Regions from separate parts of the Kitasatospora sp. McL0602 genome, predicted to be linked through region 3. Evidence: riboswitches for the same ligand, from Rfam matches in the RefSeq annotation. Region 3 holds a riboswitch; each other region holds the start of a gene.
The links. Region 3 has a riboswitch for cyclic di-AMP ahead of ACR68M_RS25845 (NlpC/P60 family protein). Riboswitches for the same ligand answer to the same signal wherever they lie in the genome.
Positions count from the first base shown of each region.

Region 1: linked by a shared signal. The riboswitch ahead of ACR68M_RS02850 (transglycosylase family protein) and the one ahead of ACR68M_RS25845 (NlpC/P60 family protein) in region 3 are both predicted to bind cyclic di-AMP.
Region 2: linked by a shared signal. The riboswitch ahead of ACR68M_RS12665 (transglycosylase family protein) and the one ahead of ACR68M_RS25845 (NlpC/P60 family protein) in region 3 are both predicted to bind cyclic di-AMP.
Region 4: linked by a shared signal. The riboswitch ahead of ACR68M_RS05690 (M23 family metallopeptidase) and the one ahead of ACR68M_RS25845 (NlpC/P60 family protein) in region 3 are both predicted to bind cyclic di-AMP.

Region 1 is NZ_CP197246.1:597,018-604,699, reverse strand. It holds gene ACR68M_RS02860 (LacI family DNA-binding transcriptional regulator) at 1-873, shown strand, start outside; gene ACR68M_RS02855 (hypothetical protein) at 969-1,169, opposite strand; gene ACR68M_RS02850 (transglycosylase family protein) at 1,310-2,509, opposite strand; cyclic di-AMP (ydaO/yuaA leader) riboswitch at 2,515-2,675, opposite strand; gene ACR68M_RS02845 (hypothetical protein) at 3,097-3,981, opposite strand; gene ACR68M_RS02840 (DUF397 domain-containing protein) at 4,425-4,661, shown strand; gene ACR68M_RS02835 (ATP-binding protein) at 4,897-5,463, opposite strand; gene ACR68M_RS02830 (helix-turn-helix domain-containing protein) at 5,882-6,748, shown strand; gene ACR68M_RS02825 (TetR/AcrR family transcriptional regulator) at 6,770-7,384, opposite strand; gene ACR68M_RS02820 (MFS transporter) at 7,563-7,682, opposite strand, start outside.
Region 2 is NZ_CP197246.1:2,804,155-2,811,836, forward strand. It holds gene ACR68M_RS12655 (FtsB family cell division protein) at 1-110, opposite strand, end outside; gene eno (phosphopyruvate hydratase) at 202-1,488, opposite strand; gene ACR68M_RS12665 (transglycosylase family protein) at 1,685-2,539, opposite strand; cyclic di-AMP (ydaO/yuaA leader) riboswitch at 2,543-2,712, opposite strand; gene ACR68M_RS12670 (cytochrome P450 family protein) at 2,924-4,174, opposite strand; gene ACR68M_RS12675 (SDR family NAD(P)-dependent oxidoreductase) at 4,332-4,760, shown strand; gene ACR68M_RS12680 (MazG family protein) at 4,718-5,710, opposite strand; gene ACR68M_RS12685 (SurA N-terminal domain-containing protein) at 5,750-6,391, opposite strand; gene ACR68M_RS12690 (hypothetical protein) at 6,509-6,994, opposite strand; gene mfd (transcription-repair coupling factor) at 7,167-7,682, opposite strand, start outside.
Region 3 is NZ_CP197246.1:5,665,027-5,672,708, forward strand. It holds gene ACR68M_RS25835 (NYN domain-containing protein) at 124-1,425, shown strand; gene ACR68M_RS25840 (NlpC/P60 family protein) at 1,646-2,680, shown strand; cyclic di-AMP (ydaO/yuaA leader) riboswitch at 3,040-3,225, shown strand; gene ACR68M_RS25845 (NlpC/P60 family protein) at 3,236-4,327, shown strand; gene ACR68M_RS25850 (NlpC/P60 family protein) at 4,600-5,664, shown strand; gene ACR68M_RS25855 (hypothetical protein) at 5,724-6,956, shown strand; gene ACR68M_RS25860 (glycosyltransferase 87 family protein) at 6,969-7,682, opposite strand, start outside.
Region 4 is NZ_CP197246.1:1,202,850-1,210,531, reverse strand. It holds gene ACR68M_RS05695 (DUF2809 domain-containing protein) at 1-41, opposite strand, end outside; gene ACR68M_RS05690 (M23 family metallopeptidase) at 136-1,131, opposite strand; cyclic di-AMP (ydaO/yuaA leader) riboswitch at 1,135-1,293, opposite strand; gene ACR68M_RS05685 (maleylpyruvate isomerase family mycothiol-dependent enzyme) at 1,598-2,317, opposite strand; gene ACR68M_RS05680 (EI24 domain-containing protein) at 2,392-3,198, shown strand; gene ACR68M_RS05675 (cytochrome P450) at 3,255-4,499, shown strand; gene ACR68M_RS05670 (ATP-binding protein) at 4,651-5,925, shown strand; gene ACR68M_RS05665 (Uma2 family endonuclease) at 5,955-6,524, opposite strand; gene ACR68M_RS05660 (Prokaryotic metallothionein) at 6,605-6,862, opposite strand; gene ACR68M_RS05655 (antibiotic biosynthesis monooxygenase family protein) at 7,051-7,359, shown strand; gene ACR68M_RS05650 (Lrp/AsnC family transcriptional regulator) at 7,334-7,682, opposite strand, start outside.

The DNA of each region.
Region 1 (7,682 bases), 5.1 Mb from region 3:
ACCCGGTTGCGGCAGCGCAGCGCGGGTCTGATCGGCCTGATCACCCCCGAACTCAGCAACCCGATCTTCCCCGCGCTCGCGCAGGTGATCGAGCAGGTGCTGAGCCGGCACGGCTTCACGCCGGTGCTATGCACCCAGACCCCCGGCGGGTCCACCGAGGACGAACTCGTGGAGATGCTGGTCGAACGCGGCGTCGCGGGCATCGTCTTCGTCTCCGGCCTGCACGCGGACTCCACCGCCGACCACGACCGGTACGCCAAACTGACCGGCCGCCAGGTGCCATTCGTCCTGATCAACGGCTACAGCGAGAAGATCGCCGCGCCGTTCATCTCCCCGGACGACCGCTCGGCGATGTGGATGGCCGTCCAGCACCTGGTCGAGCTCGGCCACGAGCGGATCGGCCTGGCCGTCGGCCAGCGCCGGTACGTCCCCGTGCTGCGCAAGATCGAGGGCTTCACGGCGGCCGTCCAGGAGCTGCTGCACCGGACACCGGAGGAGGCCGAGAGCCTCGTCCACCACACCCTGTTCAGCGTCGAGGGCGGCCACGCCGCCGCCGGAGCCCTGCTCGACAAGGGCTGCACGGCGATCGTCTGCGGCTCCGACATGATGGCGCTGGGGGCGATCCGGGCCGTCCGCCAACGCGGGCTCTCCGTACCCCAGGACATCTCCGTCGTCGGCTTCGACGACTCGCCGCTCATAGCGTTCACCGAGCCCCCGCTCACCACCATCCGCCAGCCGGTCGAGGCGATGGCCACTGCCGCCGTCGACGCCCTCCTGGAGGAGGTCAGCGGCAACCCCGGCCAGCGCGCGGAGTTCATGTTCCAACCGGAACTCGTCATGCGGGGCTCCACGGGCGCCAACCCGCGGAGCTAGTCGACGGACTCTCGCCGTAACGGGCCGGCCCTGCTCACCTGAGCAACGGGCCGGCCTTCGGCGTCCGTACGGGCGTCAGCTGCGCCCTGTGCGGCTCAGCCCTCCTGGACGATGGGCTTCGGGTTCGTGACCCGCTGCCCGTCGGCGGCGTCACCGGTCCGGGCCTCGGTGCGGTGACCCCGGGCGAGGAAGTCACGGACGATCAGCTCGACCGCGTCCTGCGGGCTCTTCGTACCCGCCAGCAGCATCGCCTCGATCGCGATGTCGGCATCGAGCGTGACGGTCACCTGGGCCATGGCGGATCTCCCCCTGAAGCTGTTACGGGGGCCCAGCATGCCCCGCCGGACCGGACGTGGACAAGGGCCTGCCCCCGGAGACGACCAGTTCTCCGGGGGCAGGCCCTTCTGCCGTCGCGGCGGCGACGGATCAGATGCGATCAGACGCGACCGGCGAAGTCCGGGGCCCAGTTGCTGATGGACTCGGTCTTCACGCCCGCACGCGGGTTGGCGGCCTCGACGTACTGGCCGTCACCGACGTACAGGGCGACGTGGTAGACGCCCGAGTTGCTGCCGTTGTTCGACCAGAAGAGCAGGTCGCCCGGCTGCAGGTTGTCCAACGAGACGCGGGTGGAGGCGTCGGCCTGGTCCGCGGCGACCCGCGGCAGGGAGATGCCGGCCTGGCGGAACGCGGCCTGGGTCAGACCCGAGCAGTCCCAGCCACCGTCGCTGGTGCCACCGTAGACGTACGCCTGGCCGAGCTTGGACTCGGCGAACGCGATCGCGGCGGCCTTGCTGCCGGTCGCGGCCGGGGCCTGGGTCTGCGCCTGGGCGGCCGGGGCCGCGCTGCGCTTGGCCGAGGTGGTGCGGGTGTTCGACTTCGGGGCGGTCTGCTGCTGCGGAGCCTGCGCCGGGGCCTGCTTCGGGGTGGCGACGGCGACGTTGCCACCCAGGGCCAGCTGCTGGCCCGGGTAGATCACGTCGGGGCCCTCGGTCAGGACGGCCTTGTTGAGGTCGTACAGCTTCTGCCAGCCGCCCTCGACGTGGTTCTTCTGCGCGATGGTGGAGAGCCAGTCGCCCTCGGCCACGGTGTAGGACGCGGCGGCGGGGGTCGCGGCGGCGGCCTGCTCGTTGCCCCAGTTGCCCCGGCCGTTGCCGGAGTCCCCGTGGTTCCACTGCTTCGGGACGGACTGCTGAGGTGCGGCCTGCTTGGGGGCGGCCTGCTTGGCGGCGGGCTTCGCCGAGGAGGACGAGGTGTCGACCTGGGCGGCGGCGCCGCCCTTGGTCAGGCCGGCCTTGACGGAGCAGACGGGCCAGGCGCCGGGGCCCTGGTCCGCGAGCACCTTCTCGGCGGTGGCGATCTGCTGCGCCTTGGTGGCCTGGTTGGCCTGGGCGGCGTACTGGGTGCCGCCGTAGGCGGCCCAGGTGCTGGAGGTGAACTGCAGGCCGCCGTAGAAGCCGTTGCCGGTGTTGATGCTCCAGTCGCCGGTGCTCTCGCACTGGGCGACCTTGTCCCAGGTGGAAACGTCGGCGGCCGAAGCGGCACCGGCGGTCAGGCAGGGGATGGTGAGACCGATGCCGACGACGCCGGTTGCGGCGATCAGACGGCGAGCACGCTTGGTGGCATTGATGGGCAGCATGAAGGTGCGTTCCTCTCCCACGCCTGCGAGGTGAGCTGTCGGATTCGGGCTGGAGTTGCCCGGCCGTGCAAGTGCACGGCTTCACCCCAAGCCCGGTGGCGGTCCGAGGACCGCTCCGGGCGACTTACCTGGTTCCCCCGCCCCTGCCGTGGTGCGCTATTCGCTGCCAGCTCGTCCGGCGGCAGGACTCGGCGTCCCGGATGAGTTGGGTCCGTGTGACCACGAACGGGAGGACATTAGGCAGAGTTAAGTTGAATCTGCAAACAGTGTGACGGCCGTCACAGATCATTTCCGAACTCTTCACGAGCCGTCAGTTCGTGTCCGCCTGGACCGCCCTGGGCGCCGACCGTCAGGACCCGTACGAGGGGCGAAAGATGGCGCCCCCTCAGGCCCGGCGCCTGATGGCGGGTCCGATGCCGTCGCCCGCGCCGCATCGCGTCGTCCGTCGGCCGAAGGGCGTGAGCCGAATCGTTACCAGGGCCGAAGGTCCTGCCCTGCCGGAGACCCCCTGGGGCATGCGAAAGGGGCCCCTCGCGGGGCCCCTTCGGGTTGATCGGGTTGATCGGGCGGAGCGGCGGCGCTGCCGGTCAGCCGGCCGGGCGCTCCTCGGCCTGGGGGGCCTCCTCGCCCGGCGGCAGCTGAACGGCGGCCAGGTACGTGGAGGCGATCAGCTGACCGACGGCCTGGTAGGTGCCGATCGGCGCGGCGCTCGGGCAGCCGGTCTCCTCGGCGGCCGTGGCGAGCAGCTCGGGGTCGACCTCGGGGCCGATCACCAGCGGGGCCAGGGCCGGGCGCTGGGAGCCGGTGGCCCGCAGGTGGTCGACGGCGGCGGCGACGGAGCCGGGCACGTCCAGTGCGGCGGCCACCACGGGCACCGCGAGGCGGGCGGCCAGCAGCACGCCGGTGATCCCGGCCGCCGCGGCGGCCTCCTCGCCGCCGGCGGTGGTCAGCACGACGCCGTCGGCGGCCGTGGCGATGGCGAACAGCCGGGCCCGGTCGGCGCGGGCGAGCCCGGCCTCGGAGAGGCGCACGTGCACGGCCTCGGCGAGCAGCGGGTGCGGGCCGAGCACGTCGGTGACGACCGCGCCGGATTCGGCGGCCAGCTTGTGGAGGTCGGCCAGGAAGCCGTGCGGGCCGGCCAGCAGCGGCACCAGGACGGGCGCGGGCAGCCCGGCCTCGGCGGCCTGGGCGAGCAGCCCGGCGACCGTCGGGGTCTCGGGGGAGTCGCTGCCGTCGAAGGCCGGCAGATAGGCGGCGGCGGCCTCGATGCCCGGCTGTTCGCCGCGCACGACGGAGAGCAGCTCGTCGACGACGGGCCGCGTGTCGGGCCCGGCCGTGGCCGGAACGGCGAGCACCAGGGCGGGGGCCCCGGTCGGGACCTCCGGGCGCTCGGGACGGCGGTGGCGCCCCCGCGCACGGGAGCCTGGAGTGCGTACGGGCAGTGGCGCGCCCGGGATGGCTGCGGTGCTCATGGCGGAGATCGTAGGACATTAGGCGGACATGCCCCCAGTCGGCTCCCGTTCCCCGGGCGTGTACGTGCGGTCATTTCGGGCATTCACCCCCAAATCTCCGACTCGGCCTGTTGACGTGCCGTCTTCCGGACTCCCGACGGCCGTGCGGCGGCTGATCCCGTGTGACGTGCCTCACAGCACCGTTTCGAGGTGACGGACCGTGAATCGAGATGGCGGGGTCGAAGATCAACGCGCCGCCGCGCCCTCGGTACGGGGCGTCATCGAACGAGTTGCCATTCACCCGGCTTTGTCCGCTTACGGGGGGTCAACTGCCCTGAAGTGCAAGGAGAACAACGGCTCACGACAGTGGCATATGCACGCGCAATTGCCCGTGCTGATGCACGTGCATTGGAGCTATCATCACGTCAAGTGAGGCGAACGCCAGGCAGGTCGGGAGAGTAACGATGCAGAACACGTACAACGGCATGGCGGCTGCGGACCTTGAGGGTGTGGTCTGGCAGAAGAGCCGGCACAGCAACTCGCAGGGCAACTGTGTCGAGTTCGCCGCGCTGCCGGGGGGCGAGATCGCGATGCGCAACTCGCGCTTCCCGGAGGGGCCCGCGCTCATCTACACCCGCGCCGAGATCGAGGCGCTGCTGTTGGGGGCGAAGGACGGGGAGTTCGACCACCTGGCGGCCTGAATCGCCCGTCACACCGTCAGTGCCGCAAGGCCGTCGTAGGTCACCGACCTCGGCGGCCTCTGTGCTGTCCGGGGTGGTGTTCGGGGCGGTGTTCGGGGTGGTTCTCCGGTGAGGGGCTGTCGGCCGGAGGGGCCGGGAACAGCGCAGGGCCTGGAGTGTGGATCACTCAGGCCCTGGGTGCGTGCTGGGTGTTGCCGCTGGGTGTTGCTGTGGGGTGTTGCCGGGGTCGTGCGGGTCAGGCGGAGCGGCGGTGTCGCCCGGCGGAGCCGGTGCCGTCCAGCTGGCCGTAGTTCTCGGGCTCGGGCTCGGCCTCGAAGACGGCCCAGACGACCTTCCCCGCCCCGGCCAGTGGGTGCCAGCCCCAGGAGCGGCTGAAGGAGTCGACCAGGTGGAGGCCGCGCCCCGACTCGGCGACGAAGTCAGCCTCGCGGGCGACCGGCCCGCTGCTGCTCGGGTCGCTCACCGCGCAGACCACCTGCGGCGCACGGTGCACCAGGCTTATTCGGATCGGCAGCACACTGCCCGCGCCCGCCTCGCTCCCGGCCCGGGGGCCCGGCTGCACGGGGAACCGGCTCGGCTCGATCGCCGACCGGAGGTCGACGGTTGGTGCGAGGGCGTGCCGCAGGGCGTTGGTCACCAGCTCCGACGCGACCAGCGCGACATCGTCGAAGAGTCCGCCCAGGCCCCAGTCGAGGAGTGTCGATCTGGCGAACTCCCGTGCGGTTCGCACGGCTTCGAAGCGGGGTGCGAGGGTGCAGGTGACCACGTGGGGGTCGGCCACGACAGCCGTACCTGTGCTCATGAAGAGCTCCTCCCATAAGGGGGCCGACACGGCTGGACCCGCCGGGGTCATGCCGGTCACCTCCGACTCGCTCGGTCGCGCCGACACCGCCTCGACGCGCCACGCGTGCACACGTGAACCCAGCCGCGGGAAGCCACGACCGGGTGCTGTGTGCGGAATCGCGTGTGGGGTCGACGCGGTGCCCGCGGCATTGCCAGGGATGTGCAGGTGCACGTGCACCATGGTCCTCTGCGCCCACTGCAGATGCAAGAGTCGATTCACGTGCAGTCGTATTACTGGCATATGCAAGCGCCGGATGCACGTGCATCATGGGGGATCTGATGCAGAACTGGTAGATCGTTGCTTCAGTACCAGCACCGTGAGCGCTCAACTGATGGCAGACTGTGCGCTGTTTGTCCAAGGCGGAGGTTTCGACGGCATGACCACAGTTCAGCCCGGTGGTGGCTCGATGGTGCGCCGCATCCTCCTCGGCTCCCAGCTCCGCCGGCTCCGCGAGGGACGCAGCATCACGCGCGAGGACGCGGGCTACGCGATCCGCGCGTCCGAGTCCAAGATCAGCCGCATGGAGCTCGGCCGCGTCAGCTTCAAGGAGCGGGACGTCGCCGACCTGCTCAGCCTCTACGGCGTGGACGACGGCGGCGAGCGCGAGGCCATGCTCGGCCTGGTCCGCGAGGCCAACAAGTCCGGCTGGTGGCACAGCTTCAACGACGTCCTGCCCGGCTGGTTCCAGACCTATGTCGGGCTGGAGGAGGCGGCCACGATGATCCGCACCTACGAGGTGCAGTTCATCCCCGGCCTGCTCCAGTCCGAGGAGTACGCCCGCGCGATCTTCGCCCAGACCCGCCCGGTGATCAACGAGGACGAGCTCGAGCGCCGCCTCGGCCTGCGGATGCGCCGTCAGAAGCTGCTGGCCAGCGGCGAGAGCCCGATGCTCTGGGCCGTCATCGACGAGGCGGCCCTGCGCCGCCCGGTCGGCGGCCCCGAGGTGATGCGGGCCCAGGTGCAGTACCTGATCGACATGGCCCAGCAGTCGAACGTCGTCATCCAGGTGATGCCGTTCCGCTTCGGCATGCACGCGGGCGAGAGCGGCGCCTTCAGCATCCTGCGCTTCCCCGAGCAGGATCTCGCCGACGTCGTCTACCTGGAGCAGCTCACCAGCGCCCTCTACCTCGACAAGCGCGACGACGTCGACGCCTACGTCCAGGTCATGGAACGGCTCTGCGTCGACAGCATGACTCCGGACCGCACCATCGACCTCCTCTCCGCCATCCTCGTCGAGAGCTGACGGGCCGAGAGCTGAGGGCCCCTACGGCTGGTCGGCTCTCGGCGGTGGTGTGCCCAGCTCCCAGGCCAGGCCGTAGCGGGCGAAGAGATCGGCGCGGATCAGCGGCAGAGGGGTGGCGGCGCCCGGCAGCAGGACGCCGATGCAGCCGCCCATCAGGGCGCTGCGCAGCACCGCGTGCTCGGCGACGGCATCGGCCGCGCCCCAACCCCGCAGCAAGTCCTGGAGGATCGCGCCGAGCTGCTGCTGCTCCGGGTCCTGCACGAAGGCGCCGACGTCCGGGTCGAGGATGAGCGCGAGGTGCGAGCGCATCACCCGGGGGTGCTCCATGGCGAGCGTCAGGATCGCGTCGATCCCCCGAGCGAGCCGGGCCTGCGCCGAGGCGTCGGGCGGCAGCTCGGCGAGGGCGCCGGACAGCTGCAGGTGCATCAGGCGGTGGGTGGCCGTCTGCATCAGGAGTCGTTTGCTGTCGAAGTAGTACGACAGCAGCCCCCGGGCCAGGCCGGCCTGCTCGGCGATGTCGCTCAGCGTCGTGCGGGCGTATCCGTGCTGGTCGACCAGCGTGATGGTGGCCCGGAGGATGCGTCTGCGGGAGCGTTGGCGCATTTCCTCGTTGACCGAATCCCCGCGAGGTGCCATCGTGTCTGCTCCGTACGTTGGTTGGCTCCCGGCCAATATACTGGCCGGGCCCGGACGGGTGCTGCCCGAACCTCGATCCTCCGTTCGACGGAGTGCCCGTGGTGCGGCGCGTGCCGGCCCCGTACGGAGAGCCGACTCCACCAACACGGGGGTTTGGTGGAGTCGGCTCACACCCTGCTCAGCGCCCTGCGAGTACCGGACGACGCGTGTGCCGGAGGGTGCGCGCCGTGCGCCGGTCGAGCACCGCGCCGACGACCGCCACCAGCAGGCCGAGCAGTGCGACGCCCGTCACCAGCAG
Region 2 (7,682 bases), 2.9 Mb from region 3:
GTCGGGTAGGCAAGGATCGCGACGAGCGAGCAGAGCACCAGGACGAGGACGGTCGCCCGGCTGGTGAAGCGCGGCCGCGCCACCAACCCCGGGATCTTCCACTTGGCCACTCTCGCCCACCCCTCCTTGTGTCGCGCCGATGCCCCGGCACCCACCCTACGGGGTGGGCGCCGGGGCATCGGTCAGGCGTGCTGTGCCGGGTTACTCCGCAGAGCGGAAGCGCGGGAAGGCGCCGCGACCCGCGTACTCGGCGGCGTCGTCGAGGATCTCCTCGATGCGCAGCAGCTGGTTGTACTTGGCGACGCGCTCGGAGCGGGCCGGGGCGCCGGTCTTGATCTGGCCGCAGTTGGTGGCGACGGCGAGGTCGGCGATGGTGACGTCCTCGGTCTCGCCGGAGCGGTGCGACATCATGCAGCGGTAGCCGTTGCGCTGGGCCAGCTCGACGGCGTCCAGGGTCTCGGTCAGCGAACCGATCTGGTTGACCTTCACCAGCAGCGCGTTGGCGGTGCCGGTCTCGATGCCCTGGGCCAGGCGGGCCGGGTTGGTGACGAACAGGTCGTCACCGACCAGCTGGACCTTGTCGCCGAGCTTGTCGGTCATGGCCTTCCAGCCGTCCCAGTCCGACTCGTCCAGCGGGTCCTCGATGGAGACCAGCGGGTACGCCTCGACCAGACCGGCGTAGTACTCGATGAGCTCCTCCGCCGAGAGCGCCTTGCCCTCGAACTGGTACGCGCCGTCCTTGTAGAACTCGGAGGCGGCGACGTCCAGGGCGAGCGCGACGTCCTTGCCGGGCACGTAGCCGGCCTTCTTGATGGCCTCGGTGATGAGGTCGAGGGCCTCGCGGTTGGAGTCCAGGTTCGGGGCGAAGCCGCCCTCGTCGCCCAGGCCGGTGGAGAGGCCGCGCTCCTTCAGGACACCCTTGAGGGTGTGGTAGACCTCGACGCCCCAGCGGACGGCCTCGGAGAAGGACTCCGCGCCGATCGGAGCGATCATGAACTCCTGGATGTCGACGTTGGAGTCCGCGTGCGAACCGCCGTTGAGGATGTTCATCATCGGGACGGGCAGCACGTGCGCGTTCGGGCCACCGAGGTAGCGGAACAGCGGCAGGTCGGCGGCCTCGGCGGCGGCGTGCGCCACGGCGAGGGAGACGCCGAGGATCGCGTTGGCGCCCAGCGAACCCTTGTTGTCGGTGGCGTCCAGGTCGATCATGGCCTGGTCGATCAGCCGCTGCTCGGTGGCGTCGTAGCCGACCAGCTCCGGGCCGATCTGCTCGATGACGGCCAGGACGGCCTTCTCCACGCCCTTGCCGAGGTAGCGGTTCTTGTCGCCGTCACGCAACTCGACCGCCTCGAAGGCACCGGTGGAGGCGCCGGACGGGACGGCGGCACGGCCGGTGCTGCCGTCGTCGAGACCGACCTCGACCTCGACCGTGGGGTTGCCGCGCGAGTCGAGAATCTCACGGGCTACGACGACATCAATGGACGGCACGAGGCATCTCCTTGCGGAAGCGGGATGTGAAGTCGTTACGACCAGAGCCTAACCTCACCCGGGCCTCCAGCCGTGCTGACCCAGGCTCCGTCTCACCGTGTGGCCTGCCTACTCGCCAGTAGTTCACCTGCTGGGACCTGCTGGAACCCGCTGGAACGCGGCAGGGGTCGACCCCTGCCGCGTTCCGGCCGGAGCGTCAGGCGAGGTTGAGCACCTGGCCCGGGAGGATCAGGTCCGGGTCGCCGCCGACGGTCTGCCTGTTGCCGTCGTAGAGGGTGTGCCAGCCGCCGGAGACGCCCTGCGCCTGGGCGATGCTCGACAGGGTGTCACCGGCCTTGACGGTGTAGCCGTGGCCGGAGACTGCGGGCTTGGCAGCGGGCTTGGCAGCCGGGGTCGGGGTGGCTGCGGGTGCCTGGGCCGGAGCCTGGGCCGGGGCGGCGAACTGGTTGTAGATGCTCTGGTGGCTGGTCCAGTACCAGCCACCGTCCTTCTGGTACCAGTACTTGCCGGAGCCGGCGTCGTACCCGGCCTTGCCCGGGAAGCCCGGGGTGGCGGCGGCGGGGGCGCTCGGCGCGGCGGGCCGGGCCGGCTTGGCGGCCTTCTTGCTGCCCGCCGAGGGGGTCGAGGCGGTCGGGGCGACGTCCGAGCTGGTGTCGACCGAGGCGGCCGAACCGCCCTTGCCCAGACCGGCCTTGACCGAGCAGACCGGCCAGGCGCCCGGCCCCTGCGAGGAGAGCACCCGCTCGGCGACGGCGATCTGCTGACCCTTCGTCGCCTGGTTGGCCTGCCCGGCGTACTGGCCGCCGCCGAAGGCCTTCCAGGTGCTGGAGGTGAACTGGAGACCGCCGTAGAAGCCGTTGCCGGTGTTGATGCCCCAGTCGCCGCCGCTCTCGCAGTCGGCGACCTTGTCCCAGGTCGTGACGGGGGCCGCGTGGGCGCCGGAGGCGGCCAGCAGCGGGAGCGCGAGGCCGACGCCCGCCACACCTGCGACGGCGATCGCCTTCTCGGTCTGCGTACGACGACGATGACGGCCCGAACCGGTGAAGAGCATGACGAATTCCCTCTCCGCACGCCTACGAAGTGAGCTGTCGGGTTCGGACCGGGAGGTGGCCCGGCCGCGTACCGGCGGATCGCTCCGCCGGGTGCGGCTTCACCCCAAGCCGTGGAGGACGGCACCAAACCTGGGTCCTCCGCCCCTGCCCAAGGGTCTGGTCGAGTGCCCGGGAGCGCGGCGGGCAGGGTTCGGCGTACCGCGCACGGGGTCCGCAGCTGCGGACATCAGGGACCATAGGCAGATCAACTGACAGATCACAAGCTCATATCGCCGACATCACACGGGAATTACGGACCGTCATTGATTGTCCACAAACCGTGGAGGTATGTCCGGATTGATGCGTATTCAGACCGCTGCCAGGGCCGTTGATGCGACGCGCCGTCATTCGGCGGTGAACGACACCGGCAACTCCCGCAGCCCCCGCATGATCAGGCCACCACGCCAGCGCAGATCGTCCGGATCGGCGGCCAGTTGAAGATCCGGCAGCCGGGTGAGCAGTGCACTCAGCGCCGCCTGCCCCTCCAACCGGGCCAGCGGGGCGCCGATGCAGTAGTGGATGCCGTGGCCGAAACCCAGGTGCGGGTTGTCCTTGCGCGCCAGGTCGAGGACGTTCTCGTCGGCGAACCTCGCCGGGTCGCGGTCCGCCGCCGCGAGCACCACCAGCACCGGGTCACCGGCCGGGATGTCGACCCCGCCGATGGTCAGCGGCCGGGTCGCGTACCGCCAGGTGGCGAGCTCCACCGGGCCGTCGTAGCGCAGCAGTTCCTCGACGGCGGTGGCCAGCAGCTCCGTCTCGCCGCGCCGCAGCGAATCCTGGAGCAGCGCCCGCTGCTCGGGGTGCCCGAGCAGCGCGTACAGGCCGTTCCCGATCAGGTTCACGGTGGTCTCGAAGCCGGCGAAGAGCAGGATGAAGGCCATCGCGGCGGCCTCGTTCTCCGTCAGGTGCTCGCCGTGGTCACTGGCCCGGATCAGCCCCGAGATCAGGTCGTCGCCGAGATCGGCGCGCTTGCGGTGGATCAGCTCCAGCAGGTACGCCCGCATCTTCTTCACCGCCCGCGCGACGCCGCCGCGCGGCCCACCGCTCTGCCCCGGCTTGGCGTGCCGGATCATCATCCCGGCCCAGTCGCGGAAGTCGTCCTGGTCCTCCTCCGGCACGCCGAGCAGGTCGCAGATCGCGTAGATCGGCAGCGGGAAGGCGAACTCGTGGATCAGGTCGGCCGAGCCGCGCGCCGCGAAGCCGTCGATCAGCCGGTCGGTGAGCTGCCGCACCCGGGGCTCGAACTCGGCCACCCCGCGCGGGGTGAACGCCTTGGAGACGAGCCGCCGCAGCCGGGTGTGGTCCGGCGGGTCGATGTTGAGCAGGTGCGTCATCAGCTCCGCCTGCCGCTCCCCCGGGATGCCGGTGCGGCCGGTGCTGCGGCTGTGGTGCGCGGGGTTCTTCGAGAGCCGCGCGTCGGCCAGCGCCTGCCGGGCGTCCGCGAACCGGGTCACCAGCCAGGCCTCGACCCCGCTCGGCAGCGTGGTGCGGTGCACCGGGGCGTGCTCGCGCAGCCACGCGTACGCGGGGTAGGGGTCGGCGGCGAACTCCCAGGTGAAGAGTTCAGGCTGGCTGGTTTCGGGCTTGTCCGGCATGTCACGAAGGTATCTGCTGCAAGGAGGAGTGAGCCTGGTCACCTGGCGGGTAATCCCTGTTGCGGGGGGTCGCGGCGTGCCTACGATCCTCCGATAGCCGTTGGGCGGCCGTGCGGTGCCGGCCCACGGTTTTGTTGCTCTCAGGGAGGAGCTGGCCATGCGCGTAGCCGGGGCAGTGGTGGTGATCGCGGTACTTCGCGGCGGTTCGGGGGCCGATCTGGCCCGACGGTTCGCCGCCGCCGGTGCCGCCGGCATGCTCATCGCCGACCAGCACCCCAGCAGTGCCGAGGACCTCGCCGCCGAGCTCGACCGGCCGGGCTGCCCGGTGGTCGGCGTGTGCAGCGACATCCACCAGCCGAGCGACGTCGCCGCCCTGGTCGACACCGCCGCCAAGCACCTCGGCCCGATCGACCTCTTCTGCGTCACCGGCCCGGACGGCGAGCGGATCGTCTCGCTGGACGAGCTGCCCCGCCACCTCGACCCGCTCGCCGAACTGCTCGCCGTGGTCGGCGAGGCGATCGGCGAGGTCATCCCGGCCCAGCGTCAGCCCGCCAGCCCCTCAGCCGCCCGCACCGCGCTCCGGTAGTCGCGCGCGGCCGCCCGCAGCGCCGCGTCCACGTCGACGCCCGCGTCGTGCGCCCGCTGCACCACGGCCAGCAGCAACGCCCCCGCCGACTCCGCCGTGAGCTCGGCGGGCAGCTCGTACGCCTCGTCCGGCACACCCGCGACCCCGGCCCGGCGCACCCGCGAGACCAGCTTCGCCGCGTACGCCAGCGCGGGCAGCCCCGCCGGGACGCCGTCCAGCGCCGACTCGCGCTGCTTCTCCGCCGCCTTCAGCTGCTCCCAGTTGGCCTCCACCTGGGCGGCGTCGGCCGCGTCGACGTCGCCGAACACGTGCGGGTGCCGGTACATCAGCTTCTCTACGATGTCGCCCGCGACGTCGTCGACGGTGAACGGGTCCTCCGGGTGCTCCTCGGCGATCCGGGAGTGGAACATCACCTGGAGCAGGACGTCGCCGAGCTCCTCGCGGAGCGTCTCCCGGTCGCCCTCCTCGATCGCCTCGACCAGCTCGTAGGCCTCCTCGACCAGGTACTTCACCAGGCTCTCGTGCGTCTGCTCGGCGTCCCACGGGCAGCCGCCGGGCGAGCGCAGCCGGTCCATCACCGACACCAGGTCGAGCAGCCGCGAGCCCGGCAGGTCGTACGAGCCCGGCAGCACCTCGATCTCCGGCACCTGCCCGGCCTCCTCGACCGCGATCCGCGCCAGCGCGTCCGTCAGCCCCGGGTCACCGTCCGGGCTGCCCAGCCAGACCACCGACCCGGCCCCCACCAGCAGCCTGGCCAGCGCGGGCGCACTCCCCCGCTCGACCACCTCGACCGTCACCCCCGCCTGCCGGACGGCCGCGAGCTGCGGGTGCAGCCCGTCCCCCGCCAGCACCCGGTCGGCGCCCCGCAGCGCCTCCCAGGCCGGCCACGAGAGCAGCCCCGGCGCGACGCGGTGGGTGGTGGTCAGCAGAATCAGCTTCGAAGTCTCCACGGTGCGAACCTACCCCGCCCGTGGACCGCCCAGGGCGTGTTAGGCCGCTGCCACCGGCTGCGGCAGCCAGGCGTCGGGGGCGTCGACCAGGGAGATCTGCTGCGGGTTCCACTGGCCGTAGCGGGGGTTGACCTCGATGTTCAGTTCGGTGCCGGCGGCGGCCAGTGCGGTTCGGACGGCGGCGTCGCCCTCCGAGCTGCGGGCGTCCTTGCCGGAGGCGCCGGCCAGCTTCTGGATGCCGAGCTGCTGCCGGTAGAAGGAGTCGATGTCGGCAGCCGGGACGGCCTGCTTGAGCAGCAGCTCACGGCCGAGCGCGTCCGCACCGCCGACCAGCTTGGCGTCCGCGTCCCGGGCCTGGGCGATCTCCCCTGCGGTGACCTCCAGTTGGCGGTCGGCCAGCGCCCGGTCGACGACCTGGTCGAGCACCAGCTCGGCGACCATCCGCCTGGTCAGCCCGGCGGGCTCGGTCCGGGGGCCGCCGGGCTGGGAGGCGACGGCCGTCCGCAGCTGGGCGACTCGGGTCTCGACGGTGGCGATGCTGATCCGCTGGCCGCCGACCACCGCCGCCGAGCCCTGGTGGGCCGCGCCGCCACCGCAGGCGGTGAGGGCGGCGACGGCGAGCAGGACGCCTGCGGCGGCGCAGCCGCGACGGCGGGCGGTGGCGGAGCTGGTGCGGATCACGTGGGGCCTCCCGGGTTGTGGGCCTGATCGGAACAGACAATAGGGAGCAACCGAGCGCCTTGCCCAGACCTTGACCCGAACGGGTCATCCCAACGCGCCGCTGCCCACCAGCAGTTGTCAGCCGGTCGTGTACGGATTACCCGGTACGGGAGAGCCCGTCCGGGTCGATCGGTGGCCGTTCAGCTGGTCGAGGGACAGCCGGAGGCGACGGACCTCGGGGTGGTGCGGGCCGAGCCGCCGCTCACGGTCGAAGAGCAGCTGGACGAGCCCCTGCCAGGCGCCTTCGAGATCTCCGGCGGAGGCCGTCAACAGGCCGATCTTCTCCCTGAGTTCGAACACCCGCTCAGGGTCGGTGTCCAGCCCCGCCGCGAGCCGGGCACCGTACGCGGCGAGCAGCCCGCCGTACTCGGCGAGCGCCTCCCGGCCCTGGCCGAGGTGCTCCAGGCAGGCGGCGACGTTGCGGCGCTGGTCGAGCACGGCCGGGTGCTGCGGCCCGAGTTCGGCCTCGGCGGCGGCCGCCAGCAGGCGGTACTCCGGCAGTGCGGCCCGGTACTGCCGCTCCTGGAGCAGGGTGTGCGCGAAGATGGCCCGAATCGTTCGCACCGGCGGCGCGGCGGAGCCGAGTTCGGCCTCGACAGCGGCTTCGCCCAGCAGGCCGGCCAGTGGAAGCTGGCGTGAACACCTGCCACACCCGTCGCGCGCAGAACGGCGGCCCCGGGCACAGGACCCGAGACCGCCGCTCACACCGACCAACCAACCGACCAACCGGCGGCTGCTACTTCTTCGACCCCGCCAAGTCGTCGAACATCGCCCCGAGGAACTCGCCGCACCACGCCAGCAGCTCCCGCCCGACCAGCGGCTTGCCGCCGATCCGGCCGGTGCTCGGCCGGGGCACCAGCAGCTGGCGGGCCGCCGTCTTCACCTGGCTGCGCGGGTAGAGCCGGTTGAGCCGCAGCTCCTGCGACTCCCGCAGCTCGACCGGCCCGAAGCGGATGTTCGCGCCCTGCAGCGTGATGTCCGCGATCCCGCAGCGCCGCGCGTACAGCCGCAGCCCGGCCACCATCAGCAGGTTCTCCACCGCGTCGGGCAGCTTGCCGTAGCGGTCCTTGAGCTCCTCGCGGACCTGCGTGATGTCCTCCTCGGAGTTGACCGCCGCGATCGAGCGGTACGCCTGGAGCCGCAGCCGCTCACCGGGGGCGTAGTCGTGCGGCACGTGGGCGTCCACGGGCAGCTCGATCTTCACCTCCAGCGGCTCCTCCTCCGGCGCCGCGCCCCCGCTCGCCAGCGAGTC
Region 3 (7,682 bases):
CCGCCCGCCGAGCCCGGCACCGAGACCGCCGACGCGCTCTCGCAGGCCCCGGAGCAGGCTCCGGAACCGGCCGCTGAGCCGACTGCTGAGCCTGCTGCTGAGACCGCGGCGTCCGTCGAGCGGCTGGACCGGCCGCTCCCCGAGGGCGTCCGCCGTCGGGTGGTCGGCATCGCCGCCGACGCGCTGGGCGGCCTCCCGGCGGCCGAACTGCCCGCGACGCTGCGCCAGTACGCGAAGTTCACCCCGGCCCGCCGGGCGAAGTACGCCGCCCCGGCGCTGGCCGCCGCGCTGGAGGCCGAGCCCGCCTTCCGGGTGCGGATAGCGGACCGGCTGCGGCTGGGGCAGCCCGATCTGGTGAAGGCCCTGGAGGCGGGCAGCGTGCCCGGCGCCGCCGACCCGATGGACGTCGCCGCCGCGGCGTACCTGCTGCGCCCGGCCGGCTGGAGCCGGCTCGTCGCCGACGCCGGTGAGCAGGTCGAGCGGGCGGGCGCCGAGGGGATGGCCGCCGAGGCGACCCGGCTGGTGGAGAAGCTGCAGGCCGAGCTGGCCGAGCTGCGGACCCACTCGCGGGCCGACCTGGACCGTCAGCGGGCCGAGGGCGAGAGCGTGCGGCGGGAGGCGGAGTCGCTGCGCAAGAAGGTGCGCAGCCTGGAGAGCGACACCCGGCGGGCGCAGGCGGAGGCGCGCAAGCTGCAGTCCGAGCTGGACGCGGCGAGGGCGCTGACCTCGGCCGAGCGCAGCGCCGCCGAGAGCGAGGCGCGGCGGCTGCGGCACCGGGTCTCGGAGCTGGAGACGGCCTTGGAGGCCGGGCGCCGGTCGGCTCGCGAGGGCCGCACGGTGGAGGAGATGCGGCTGCGGCTGCTGCTGGACACCGTGCTGCAGTCGGCGCAGGGCCTCCAGCGGGAGCTGGCGCTGCCGGTCTCCCAGATCCACCCGGCCGATCTGGTGGAGGCGGTGGTGCCGGGTTCGGCCTCGCCGCACGACATCGCCCGGCGGGCGCTGGCGGAGGACGACCCGGCGCTGCTCGACCAGCTGCTGGCGATCCCTCAGGTGCACCTGGTGGTGGACGGCTACAACGTCACCAAGACCGGCTACCCGGCGCTGCCGTTGGAGCAGCAGCGGATCAGACTGCTCGGCGGGCTGGCGATGCTGGCCCAGCGCACCCAGGCGGAGGTCACCTGTGTGTTCGACGGGCAGGACCTGGACGTGCCCGTGATCATGGCGCCGCCGCGCGGCGTCCGGGTGCGCTTCAGCCGGACGGGGGAGACGGCGGACGAGCTCATCCGCCGGCTGGTGCGGGCCGAGCCGCAGGGCAGGCCGGTGGTGGTGGTCTCCGCCGACCGGGAGGTCGCCGACGGCGTCCGCAAGGCCGGGGCCCGGCCGGTCGCATCGGTGCTGCTGCTCAACCGGCTCTCGCGCAGCTGATCGCACAGCTGATCCGGCAGCTGATCCCGCAGCTGACGGGGCTTCACCGGCCCGACATGGCGGGGATGTGTGGGTGCGGTGAAAGCCTGTCCCGATGGGGAAGTTCGTAGGGGCAGGAGAGTGGCGTTAATCCGTCAACTTCACTAGGGTCTGGCGTCAAACCTATTTTCCGGACAGTCGCCCGAACGGGTGTGTCCAGCAGGAAGAAGGAGCAAGTCCCTTGGCCTCCCACCGCCGCCCCAAGCAGCCGAGCCGCGCACGGGTCACCGTGCTGACCGCTGCCGCAGCGACCGCGGTCGCCCTGTCCGCCCAGGTGAGCGCGCACGCTGCGCCCGCCAAGCCGTCCAAGGACGAGGTCAAGGCACAGATCGACAAGCTGACCGACGACCAGGAGAAGGCCGCCGAGGTCTACAACGGCGCCAAGGAGCGGGCCGACCAGCTGCACAAGCAGGCCGACCAGCTGCAGGACCAGGTCGCCCGCGGCCAGGAGCAGATGAGCGTGCTGGCGACGGGCCTCGCGGCCGTCGCGGGCGAGCAGTACCGCAACGGCGGCATCGACCCCTCGGTCGCCCTGATGCTCTCCGCGGACCCCAGTGGCTACCTGGCGCAGGCCTCCAGCGCCGAGGAGGTCACGGCGACGCAGGCCCAGACGCTGAAGGGCCTCAAGGACCAGCAGCGCCGGCTGGACCAGCAGAAGCAGGAAGCCGCGGACGTGCTCGCCGAGCTCGACCAGAGCACCAAGGTCCTGAACGACGCCAAGGCGCAGGTGCAGCAGAAGCTGCAGGAGTCCCGCACGCTGCTGAGCCAGCTCAGCAGCGCCGACCGGGCCGCCCTGCTGGCGGCAGACCGGGCCTCGCGCAGCGACGCCCGCAGCCCCCTCCCCGCCGACCTCCCGCAGGCGAGCGGTTACGCGGGCGTGGCCGTCAGCGCCGCGCTGAGCAAGCGCGGCCACGACTACGTCTGGGGCGCCGAGGGTGCGAACACCTTCGACTGCTCGGGCCTGATGGTCTGGGCGTACGCGCAGGCGGGCGTCTCGCTTCCGCGCACCTCGCAGGAGCAGGCGCACGTCGGGACGAACGTCGGTACCGACATCGCCAACGCCCAGCCCGGCGACATCGTCATCTTCTTCAACGACGCGCACCACGTCGGGATGTACGTCGGCGGCGGCATGGTGGTGCACGCGCCGAAGACCGGCGACGTGGTGAAGCTGATGCCGGCCAACACGCTGACCATCAAGACCATCCGCCGCGTCTGACCCACTCGCGTCTGACCCACTGTCGAATGCCGCAAAAGCGGACAACTGCTGTCAGGTGGTACATCTGACGGCCAGTGACACGCGCGGGCCCGTCGAAACCGTCCTGTGATCCGGGACACCTTCGACGGGCCTGTTTCATGACCGGGAGTTGAACATTTGTCAGCCGATCGTGCAGGGATCGTCACGCTCGGTCGTAATCACAATCGAACTTGGCTCATGCTCAGACTTTTTTCCGACAAGGATTTGAACGGATCACGGTTCCGTTACTAGGGTCGTGCCTCGAACCACCGCACAGTCGATCACCCAGCCGGGTGGCGGCGGTGGTTACCGCCGAGTTCGAGAAGCAGCGGGGCAGGGTCACCTGCCTTACGGGGAATCCCCTGCGGGGGAGCTGTGTATCGGAGCCGGGGAACCACGTTTCCTCGGGGTGAATCGGCGCCAGGTCGGGCGGCCGTCGCGAGACGGCCCACCGGTGAGGCGTCGTAGGGCATCTCTTCCAGCCCGAACCCGTCAGCTCACCCGGTAGGCGGCCGTAGGAAGAAGGAGCCCGCCTTCGTGGCGTCCCATCGTCGTCCCAAGCCCGCAAGTCGCACCCGGATCACCCTGATGACCGCGGCTGCCGCCACCGCGGTGGCACTCTCGTCCCAGGCCGGCGCCCATGCAGACCCGGCGCCCACCAAGGACGAGGTCAAGACCCAGGTCGACCAGCTGAACCAGCAGGCCGAGGTCGCGACCGAGAAGCTGAACGCGGCCACCGAGAAGGAGCAGGCCCTGCAGAAGCAGGTCGGCTCCCTCCAGGACCAGGTCGCCCGCCAGCAGGCCCAGGTGAGCACGATCCAGGGCAGCCTCGGCGAGATAGCCGCCGAGCAGTACCGCAACGGCGGCATCTCGCCCACCGTCCAGCTGATGCTCTCCGCCTCGCCGGACTCCTTCCTGACCCAGGCCGGGGCCGTCAACCAGATCGGCACCTCGCAGGCCGACGCGCTGAAGACCCTCAAGGACGAGCAGCACAAGCTCGACGACCAGAAGGCCGAGGCGCAGGGCAAGCTCGCCGAGCTCGACGCGACCACCAAGAGCCTCAAGGCCGACAAGGACGACGTCCAGGCCAAGCTGGCCAAGGCCCAGGCGCTGCTCGACACCCTGACGCAGCAGGAGCGCGACGCGCTCGCCGCCGCCGAGGCGAAGGCCGCCGCCGACGCCAAGGCCGCCGCCAACCAGGCCACCGACCGGGCCTCGCGGGGCACCAGCCGCCCGACCCTCGGCACCCCCGCACCGGGCAGCGCCGCGCCTGGCAGCTCCTTCGCCGCCGCCGCGCTCGCCGCCGCGGAGAGCAAGCTCGGCGCCGACTACGTCTACGGCGCAGCGGGCCCGAACAACTTCGACTGCTCCGGTCTGATGCAGTGGGCGTACGCCCAGGCGGGTGTCACGCTGCCGCGTACCTCGCAGGAGCAGGCCCACGCCGGGACGAACCTGGGCACCGACCTCGCGAACGCCAAGGCCGGCGACCTGATCGTCTTCGGCGCCGACGCGCACCACATCGGCATGTACGTCGGTGGCGGCCAGGTCGTCCACGCCCCGCACACGGGCGCGGTCGTCCGGTACGAGTCCGCGTCGACGATGGGCGTCTCGGCCATCGTCCGGGTCTGACGCACCGGACGCACCGGACGCACCGGACGCACCTGACGCACCGCCCACGGCTCCAGCAGGCCCGGCACCTCCACCTCCGCGGTGGGGTGCCGGGCCTGCGGCGTTACCCCGAAGTGGATCTGATGTCCGATTAGTGGGCGAATATTCGAGCTTGCGGAGGTTTGGACTAGATCGCCGGGACTCGCTAACGTCTGCCCCCGGACCTCCGTGAGGACGGCCGCCCACTCCGGGCGGCGGCGGTGGCCCGGCCGCAGAGATGGAGCAGCCGCCGCATGCCGACGCCCCGCCGTTCCCCCCTGCCGGGCGTCCACCGGTTCGCCCGTGCGCTGGCCATCACCGCAGCGGCCACCGGCGTCATCGGCGCCGCCGTCGGCGGCACCGCCCAGGCCGCCCCCGGCGCACCCGCCGAGCCGCCCACCCGCAAGGACGTCAAGGCCCAGGTCGACCAGCTCTACGACGAGGCCGAGCAGGCCTCCGAGAAGTTCAACGCGGCGCAGGAGTACCAGAAGCGGCTGCAGGGCGAGACCGGCGCCCTGGAGGACCAGGTCGCCGCCGGGCAGGCCGAGGTCAACCGGATGCGCGCCGACCTCGGCGCCGTCGCCGCCGCCGAGTACCGGGCCGGGGGCATCGACCCCACCGTGCAGCTGATGCTCAGCTCCGACCCGGCCGCCTATCTCACCCGGGCCCGCAGCCTCGACCAGGCCGCCGAGCGGCAGAGCGAGACGCTGCACCAGGTGGTGGACCGTCAGCGCCGCCTCGACCAGCACCGCGCCGAGACCGCCGCCAAACTGGCCGAGCTGGAGCAGGTCCGCCGCTCGCTCGCCGAGAGCAAGCAGCAGGTCCAGCAGCGGCTCACCAAGGCCCAGCGCCTGCTCGACAGCCTCGGTGCCACCGAACGGGCCCGGCTCGTCGCCCAGGACGCCCAGGAGGCCGAGACCCGGGCCACCCGGGGCACCGACCGCCTCGACCTCGGCAGCCAGCCCGCCTCCTCCGAACGCGCCGCCGCCGCGCTCGCCGCCGCGATCGGCAAGATCGGCTCCCCGTACGTCTACGGATCCACCGGCCCCCGTACCTTCGACTGCTCCGGTCTGATGTACTGGAGCTGGCGGCAGGCCGGAGTCTCGCTGCCGCGCACCTCGCAGGAACAGGCCCACGCGGGGCAGCGGATCAGCCTCTCCGAGGCCCGACCGGGAGACCTGGTGCTCTTCTACAAGGACAGCCACCACGTCGGCATGTACGCCGGCGGCGGTGTCGTAGTGCACGCGCCCTACCCCGGCGCCCGGGTCCGCTTCGAGAGCGTCAGTGCGATGCCCGTCAGCGGGGTGGTGCGGGTCTGAGCGCGGACGGCGAGCAGCTGGTCGGCGACCTGCCCAGGACACCCGGGGCGGGTCGCACCGTGCTGCCCCGGCGTGGGGCCCTGCTGCTCGCCGCCGGCGCCTTCGCCCTGCTCTCGCCCCCCTACGGCCGCCGCACCGCGCTCGCCACCGAACCCCCGCCCGCCACGACGCCGCCCGTCCGGCCGCAGCTGGAGGCCCTGCTCGCCGCCCGCTCCGCCGCCCTGCTGCGCCCCGACCGGGCCGCCCTGCTGGCCGGCGCCGCCCCCGAGGCCGCCGCCGCCCAGCTGGCCACCCTCGACCGGCTGGCCCAGCTGCCGCTGGACGACCTCGACTACCGGATCACCGCCTTCACCGAACCGGCCGCCCCCGGCGCCGACCGGGTGACCGCCACCGCCGAACTCGGCTACTGCCTGCGCGGCACCGACGACCACCCCGCGCTGCTCACCCGCACGCTCACCTTCACCCGGCCCGGCGGCCGCTGGCTGCTCGCCGCCGAGGAGCCCGCCGGGGCGGTCGCGCTCTGGGACCTCGGCGCCGTGCACGTCGCCCGGGGGCAGCACAGCGTCGTCCTCGGCCTCGCCGAGCCCGCAGAGCTGGCCCGGACGGCGGCGCTCGCCGACCACGCCGTGCCCGCCGTCAGCGCCCTCTGGGGCACCGGCTGGGCCGGGCGCCTGCTGGTCGAGACCCCCGCGACCCAGGCGCAGTTCGCGCAGCTGCTCGGCGTCAGGGCCGAGGACTACCAGGGCATAGCCGCCGTCACCACGGCCGCCGCCGGAGCACCGCTGCACGCCGCCGCCGACCGCATCCTGGTCAACCCCGAGGCCTACGCCGAACTCACCGAACTCGGCCGACGCGTCGTCACCACCCACGAGGCCACCCACGTCGCCACCCGGGCCGACACCCACGCCTGGACCCCGCTCTGGCTCTCCGAGGGCGTCGCCGACTACACCGGCTACCGCACCAGCGGCCGCACCCCCCGGCAGATCGCCCCCGAACTGGCCAAGGACGTCAAGGCCGGCCGCCTGCCCACCGCCCTCCCCGCCGACGCCGACTTCAAGGCCGGCTCGGCGGGCATAGCGCAGGCGTACGAGCAGGGCTGGTCGGCCTGCTCACTGATCGCCGCCAAGTACGGCGAGCCGCAGCTGACCGCCTTCTACCGCGCGGTCGGCGCGGCCGGGCCGACCGGCTCCCGCGAGCAGTGGCTGGACGGGCTGCTCCGCGACCGGCTGGGGATCGGCCTGGACGACTTCCTGCGGCTGTGGGTCGCCGAGCTCAGGCGGACGCTCTCTTAGTGGCCCCGCCGGCTACTTGAGCAGGTGCTGCTCGTACGCGATACCCGGGCGGACGGAGTAGGCCGCCGGGGTGGCGGACTCCAGGGCCGGGAGGACGACGGTGCGGGCCGGCTCGGGGGCCCGGGTGGAGCGCCAGAGGCGGCGGCAGGAGAGCAGCGCGGCGGCCAGCAGCAGGAGGTTGCGCACGGTCAGCACCGCGACGCCCCAGGGCTGGCTGGCGTGCACCTGGCCGAAGAGGACCGGGAACTCCAGCGTGGTGACCAGGGTCGCGACCAGGACCAGCACCGCGACGGGCTTCTGGCTGGTGCCACGGACGGTCAGGCAGACCGCCGCGACACCGACCAGCCAGACCAGGTACTGCGGGCTGATCACCCGGCTGGTGACGGTGAAGACCAGCAGCGCGGCCAGCGCCGCGTCGTACGGGGTGGAGGGCTGCCAGCGCTGGGCCCGCAGCCGCCAGACCAGCAGCCAGCCGAAGCCGACGGCCGTCGCCCCCACGGAGACCTTGGAGATCACCGTGACCCAGGGGCCGAGCAGCTCCAGCGAGCCGTAGTTCATCGAGACCTGGCCGTGCCAGCTGCCCGCCAGGCGGGCGAAGTGCAGCGGCAGCGCGCTCAGCGACTCGACCTCGATGCCCCGGTCGCGCTGGAACTTGAGGAACTCGAAGGCCCCGTTCATCCCCGCCGCGAGCAGGAAGCCGAGCGCGCTCAGGGTGGCCAGCGCGGC
Region 4 (7,682 bases), 4.5 Mb from region 3:
AGCCGTCGGCGGCCCAGGGCGGCTGTTCCTTGGTCGTCCATGATCGTCACCCTAAGACCGACCGGCGAACGGAAAACGCCCGGCCGCCCGTGACGTGGGTGTCACGGGCGGCCGGGGCGGTTGCTGCTACAGCGGTCAGACGTTGACCGAGTGAGCGCGGAGGTACGCGATCGGGTCGATGTCCGAGCCGTAGTTCGGGGTGGTGCGGATCTCGAAGTGCAGGTGCGGGCCGGTCACGTTGCCGGTCGCGCCGGAGAGGCCGATCTGCTGCCCGGCGGTCACCGACTGCCCGGCGGACACGCCGATCGAGGACAGGTGCGCGTACTGGGCGTACTTGCCGTCGGCGAGCTTGATGATGATCTGGTTGCCGTACGCGCCGCCGTTCCCGGCGGAGACGACGGTGCCGTTGCCGACGGCCCGGAGGCTGGTGCCGACGGAGGCGGCGAAGTCGACGCCGGTGTGGTGGCCGCTGGCCCACATGGTGCCGGGCACGCCGTACGCCTCGTTGATGTGCGGGTTGGCCACCGGGGCGGTGAAGCCCGAGGTGCTGGCGACGGCGGCCGGGGCGGGGGCGGCCTTGGCGGCGGTCTGGGTGCTCGCCTTGGTGCTGTACGAGACCGTGGTGGTGGCGGGCTTGGCCGGCTTCGCGGGCTTGGCGGCCTGCGGCGCGGCGGCGGGGGCCGGGGTGGCGGGCTTGGCAGGGGCCGGGGCGGCGGCCGGGGTGGCCTTGGCGCCGACGGTGAGCTGCTGGCCGGCGAAGATCAGGTTCGGGTTGCCGCCGACGACGGTGCGGTTGTCGTCGTAGAGCTTGTGCCAGCCGCCGTCCACGTGCTGGGCGTCGGCGATCTTCGACAGGCTGTCGCCGCCGACCACCTTGTACGTGGCCGGAGCCGCAGTGGCGGGCGCAGCGGCCGGAGCGGCGGCGGCGGGTGCGGCCGCCGGGGTGGCGGCGTGCGTCGGCACCGTGACGGCGTCGGCGCTGGTGCGGAAGGAGTGCGGGGCGGCCGGGGCCTGGTCCGCGTGGGCGGAGGCGGCGCCGATCAGGGGGAGGGCGAGCGCCGAGGCGGCGAGCGCCGTGGTGATGCCGATACGGGTCAGACGAGTACGGCCGTGGTTGCCCAGTGCGGACATGGGTCAGTTCCTCTCCGACGCCGGCGAGGTGAGCTGTCGGGTTCGGGCTGGAGTTGCCCGGCCGCAAGCGCGGCTTCACCCCAAGCCGGCCGGACAGTGTCCGGTCGGCAACTTACCTGGGTCCCCCGCTCCTGCCGTTACAGAGCTCAGTGGTGTCCGACGGGTGCCGGCAGGACTAGGCGTTGCACCCGTTGGGCCTGCTCGGTCAGTGGCCGGGCAGTCGCTGAAGCAAAACTCATTGCCCGTCGGGAAGCAAGGTTGGTGGTCGAACAAGGGCCCAAAGGCCGGGAATTCGATGACGCTGCGAACAGGGGATCAAGCCGTGCGTGTGCGCACCGACCGCGCACGGTGACCACTGCTCGCCGAGCGGTGAGTTCGGCGCCAGGCCGCGCCCGTGTGGTCACGGAGCGCAGCCGTCAGGCGTCCGCGCGGTGACCCTGCTCACTCTTGTTGCGCATGCGTCAATTCAGGAGAGGTCGAAGCCCGTGAGGAAGGCGGCGAGTGCGGCCTCGTCGCCGAAGGTCTCCAGCTGCCCGGGGGAGCGGCGCTGCCAGAGCAGAAGGAGCAGGTCGGAGGCGGTGCCCCGGACGGCTGCCGCGCCCTTGCCGTGCTCGTGGGTGACGGCCCAGGCGCCGTCCACCGCGCGGACGGACCACTCGCCGGGGCCGTCGGTGGCGTGCAGGTGGAACCCGGCCGCGGGGAGTCCGGTGGGCAGCTCGTCGGCGGTGAAGTACGCGAAGAACTCGTCCACGCCGTCCCGGGCGAGCGCCTGCTCGACCGGTTCGTCCCGGCCGGCGGCGGCGAGCGCGTCCCAGCAGTGGACGGCCGTCTCCTGGGCCATCCGCCGCTGGATGAAGCCGACGTCCTTCCTGCTAGCCCAGGTCCAGCGCGGCAACGCGGGGTCGAGCACCTCCAGCGCCGCGGCGCAGGTCTCGACACCCTCGGCGAACCACTCGACGAGCTCGGCGTCGTCCGGGAGCGGCGCATGCTCGAACGTCGACGGGTCGGCGAGCGCCTGCTCGGCCATGGCCGTCCAGAAGCGGTGCACCCGGCCGGTGTGCCGCAGCAGCTCGGCGACCGTCCAGTCGGGGCAGCTGGGCACCTGAAGGTCGAGCCGGCCGGCGGCGGCCTCGGCCATCCGCGCGCCGTCGCGGCGCAGGGCGTGCATGTACTCGGTCTGATCCATGGTCAGTGACGGTAGCCGCCGCCGGGCAGGGGGACCATCGGTATCCCCGGCGGCGCCGTCGTAGGCTGCCGGGTATGCGAGATTTCGGGACGGGGATCAGCTGCCTGCTCAAGGGGCAACGCTGGGTGGCACGGCACGGCCGGTGGTGGGGCTTCGGGATGATCCCGGCGCTGATCACGATGGTCGGGTACGTCGCGGCGCTCGCCGCGCTGGCCGTGTGGTCCGGTGACCTGGCCGACTGGGCGACGCCGTTCGCCGACGGCTGGGGCTCCCCCTGGCAGGGGCTGCTGCGCGGGGTGCTGACGGCGGCGCTGATCGGTGGCGGGGCGCTGCTGGCGGCCGTCACCTTCACGGCGGTGACGCTGCTGGTCGGCCAGCCGTTCTACGAGTCGCTCTGCGCGAAGGTGGACGAGACCGAGGGTGGGGCTCCGGCCGCCCCCGAGGTGCCGCTCTGGCGTGAGCTGCTGGTCTCGGCCAGGGACAGCATGTCCGTGCTGGTGCGGGTGGTGGGCTTCGGGCTGGTGCTGTTCGCCTGTGGCTTCATCCCGGTGCTCGGGCAGACCGTGGTACCTGTGGTCGGGGTAGGCATTTCGGGGTATTTTCTGGCGGTCGAGCTGACGGCGGTCGGTCTCCAGCGGCGCGGTTTCGCCCAGCGTGAGCGGCTGCGGATGCTGCGCGGTCGGCTCGGGCTGACGCTCGGTTTCGGGGCGCCGCTCGTCCTGCTCTTCCTGGTGCCGATGGTGACGGTGCTGCTGATGCCGGGCGCGGTGGCCGGGGCGACGCTGCTGGCGCGCGAGCTGGCGCCCGTACCGACCGAGGGCCCCGAACTCGATGCGGAGGTAGGGGTCGAGGATGAGGATGAGGCGCGGATTTCTAGGTAAATAGTACCAAGCAGGGCAATTTGACACCCGGTCAGCCAATGCGCCATAAAATGCGCATGAGCGCACCGGGTGTTACCGCGAAGGTCGAATCCGTACCCGGGCCGAACCCGGCGGAGCCGGAGTTCTGGCGGCTCCCGGCCGCCGACCAGGCCGCCGAGTTCGCCCGGCTCCGCGCGCTGGAGCGCCCGGCCTTCTGCACCGACCCCCGCACCGGCAAGGGCTTCCATGCGCTCGTCCGGCACGCTGACGTGGTCGAGGCCAGCCGCACCCCGGCCGTCTTCGTCAGCGAGCCCGGCGTCACCACCCCCGAACCCGCCCGCTGGGTCCGGACGCTGTTCGGCGACTCGATGGTCAACCTGGACGACCCGCGCCACGCCGACCTCCGGCGGATCGTCTCCCGCGCCTTCACCCCGCGGCTGATCGCCAAGGTCGAGGACGACATCCGGGAGATCTCCGCCCGGATCGTCGACGACCTCACCGCCCGGCGCCCCGAGGACTTCGTCACCGCCGTCGCCGCCGAACTCCCCTACCAGGTCATCTGCACCATGATGGGCATCCCCGAGCGGCAGCGCCGCGAGATCCTCCGGCAGATCGACCACGCCTCCGAGAACACCGGCGTGGCCCGCAGCCGCCTCCGGGTGCCAGGCCGCGGCCTGCGGGCGCTGGCCCGGATGCAGGGCGTGATCGCCGCCCTCGGCCGCGAGCGCCGCCGCCACCCCGCCGACGACCTGATCTCCGCCCTCGTCACCGCCGACGTGGACGGCCGCCGCCTCGGCTCCCGCGAGCTGGGTGCCTTCTTCTCCCTCCTCCTGGTCGCCGGGGTCGAGACCACCCGCAACGCCCTCGCCCACGGCCTGCACCTGCTCACCACCCACCCCGAGCAGCGGGCCCTGCTCACCGCCGACCTCGACGCCCGGCTCGGCGGGGCGGTCGAGGAGATCCTCCGGTACGCCACGCCGATCATCCAGTTCCGCCGCACCCTCGCCACCGACCACGAGCTCAACGGCGCCCCGCTCGCCAAGGGCGACAAGGTGGTGCTCTTCTTCGGCTCGGCCAACCGCGACGAGGCCGTCTTCCCCGACCCCGACACCTTCGACATCACCCGCTCGCCCAACCCCCACCTCGGCTTCGGCGGCGGCGGCCCGCACTTCTGCCTCGGCGCCCACCTCGCCCGCCAGGAGATGAAGGTGCTGCTGCGCGAACTGCTCACCCGCCTCCCCGACATCCGCTCCACCGGCGAGCCCGTGCTCGTCCCGTCCAGCTTCGACAACCGCGTCCGCTCGCTGCCCTGCGCCTTCTGAGCCACCCCGTTCCGACCCGCCGTGCGCGGCGAGCGCCAGCGGCGAACCGTACGGTTCGGCCGCGCCGGTTGTCCGTTCCGGCGCGGGCCGGGAGCGGGCGGGGCCCGTAGCTTTCCGGGAACACCACGTCCCCCCGGAGAGGCGGCCCCTCGTGTCCGAATGGCTCATCCACGACTACCGCGAGGACGATCTCGCCTCCGTCGTCCACCTCATCGACACCACGGCGGGCAGCGGGCAGGAGTCGGTCTTCTCGCTGGCCGAGTGCATCACCGCCCTGACCTCGCGTCAGCCCGCCGTGGTCGCCGTCAGCCAGGGTGCACCTATCGGCGCGGCCCTGGCCCACCTCGCCGGGGACAGGGCCTGGGTGATGCGGATAGCCATCGCCCCGGGTTGGCGGGGCCGGGGCCTGGCCAGCGCGCTGCTGCGCGAGCTGGAGCGGCGGCTGCTCGACCGGCGGGTCCGCCGGATCGCGTACGTGCTGCCCGAGGAGGAGCTGCTCGGCGAGGGCCTGCGCAACGCCGGCTACACCCGCCGCCCGGCCGTCGCCTACTTCGAGAAGGCCGAGCCGCCGACCGGGCCCGGCGCCAACCTGCTGGCGGAGCTCGGCGGGCGGCTGCTGCCCGGCGACCTCTGGGACAAGGTCGCCGGCATGGAGGCCGAGAAGAACCTGATCGAGCGTCGGATCGTCCGCCCGCTCGCCGAGCCCGAGCGGGCCGCCCGGCACGGCGTCCGGCCGCCGCGCGCCATCGCCCTCTTCGGCCCGCCCGGCACCGGCAAGACCACCTTCGCCCGCGCCGTCGCCTCCCGCCTCGGCTGGCCGTTCGTCGAACTCCTGCCCTCCCGCCTCGCGGACGAGGGCAATCTCGCGGCCGCGCTGCGCACCGCGTTCGCCCGGATCGCCGAACTCGAACGGGTGCTGGTCTTCATAGACGAGGTCGAGGAGATCGCCCCGATGCGCGGCGCCGGGGCCTCCGGCGGGATGCACGGCGTCACCAACGAACTGCTCAAGCTGATCCCGGGCTTCCGCGAGGGGGAGGAACGGCTGCTGGTCTGCGCCACCAACTCCATCCGCTCCCTCGACTCCGCCTTCCTGCGCCACGGCCGCTTCGACTACCTCGTCCCGATCGGCACCCCGGATGCGGCCGCCCGCACCGCCATCTGGTCCCGCTACGCCGCCACCCGCGCCGACGTCGACCTGCCCGCCCTGGTCGCCGCCAGCGAGTACTACACCCCCGCCGACATCGAACACGCCGCCCGGACAGCCGCCCAGGCCGCCTTCGAACGCGACCTCGCCGACGCCACCCCCCACGGCGTAGGCGCCACGACGGCCGACTACCTCGCCGCGATCTCCCACTGCCGCCCGACGGTGACCCCCGAACTGGTCGAGGCCTTCACCGCCGACATCTCCTCCCACGCCCGGGTCTGACGAAGGCTCACCGGGCACCGAGCGTGCGGTCAGGCCGGGTCGCGGAGCAGCTCGGTGGTGGCCAGGTCGAAGCCGAAAGGCGCGGGGACCGGCACCCGGTCACCGAACCGGCCGTTCCAGCGCCGGTGGTAACTGCCGCCGGCCGGGTCGGAGAAGAGCGTGATCTCGCCGTCGCGCGGGTCGATCAGCAGGTACAGCGGGATGTTCATGAGCGGGTAGTCGCGGACCTTGCCGATCAGGTCGTTCTCCGGGTTCGACGGGGAGACGATTTCCACGGCGATCGCCGCCAGCTCCGCCGGGACCTCGTTGCCGCCGCGTTCGACCACCGTGATCGGGATGTACGTCAGGTCCGGGTTGCGCAGCTTGCCGATGTTCGGCGATGCCAGATCGGTGTTCTCGCTCGGCATCAGGTCGGTCGGCCGGTGCGCGTCGAACTGCTCGCGGACGACCAGCAGGTTGCGCTGATGGACGACCGACGGGCCCGCCATCATGATGATCTCGTCGCCGGAAACTTCGATCTTCCAGCCGGATGGTGGAGTCAGCGTCTGGGCGTACTCCAGGAGCTGGGCATGACGGTCGGGGAGCCGGTACTCGGTCATGGCTCCATCCTTCCATCGCGCCGCCGACGGTGTGACGGACCCGCCTGCCCCGGGGCAGGCGGGCCCGTCGGTCCTGGCGGCTACTTCGTCATTGCTGTGGGGCGGGTGCCGACGGCGTCGCGGATCTGTTCGCCGAGGCCGCCGTCGCGGCGGGCGCAGTTGGCGCAGCAGAAGAATTTGCCGGAGACCTCGACGCCGTGGCCGACGATCCGGACCTCGCAGTACTCGCAGCGAGGTGCCAGCTTCTCCATCGCGCACTCGAAGCTGTCGAAGGTGTAGGTGTCGCCCGAGACCGTCCGGATCTCGAAGGACAGCCAGTAGTCGTTCTTGCACACCACACAGACCGCCATGGGCCGTGCCCCGCTCTCTTCAGTCGATGGCCCGGCCTCTGGCGGGCCGGGCGCTTCCGAGTCTTCGGTGGGCCCGGCGCCCCGGCAACAGGCACGCGTCCGAACGGTTAACCGCACGGCCCGCGGGCGGAGACGCGGGCGGACAATGGGAGGGGAGCCTCGGGAAGGGGCTGATCATGATCGTGCGGGTTTGGGAGGCCGAGGTGCAGCCCCGGCGGGCGGAGGAGTTCTGGGCCAGGTTGGTGGGGGAGGCGGTGCCGGGGCTGGCGGGGGTGGACGGGTTCCTCGGGGCGGAGCTGTGGCGGGGGGTGACCGAGGGTGACCATCGGGTCCTGATGGTGACGCGCTGGCGGGACGAGGCGGCCGTCCGGGCCTATGCCGGGCCGATGTGGCGGATCAGGCCGGTCTGGGCGGAGGGGGAGTTCGAGGCCCTGGAGCACCCGCCGCGCGTCTCGCACTTCACGCCGTTGGACGCGGCCGGTTGACGGAGGTGGGGATGCCCCGGTCGGCCTTGACCTGCTTCATCGTGAGGTGCGAGTTCACCTGGGCGATGCCGGGGAGCCCGGACAGCACGTCGGTGATGAAGCGCTCGTACGCCGCGATGTCGGCGACGGCGATCCGCAGCAGGTAGTCCGGGTCGCCGAAGAGGCGGTGGGCCTCGACCACCTCGGGCAGGTCGGCGACCCGGCGCTCGAACTCGGACACGGTCTGCTGGTCCTCGTGCCGCATCACGATGGTCACGAACGGCTGGAAGCCCCGGCCGAGCGCAGCCCCGTCCAGCAGCGCGCGGTAGCCCCGGATGACGCCG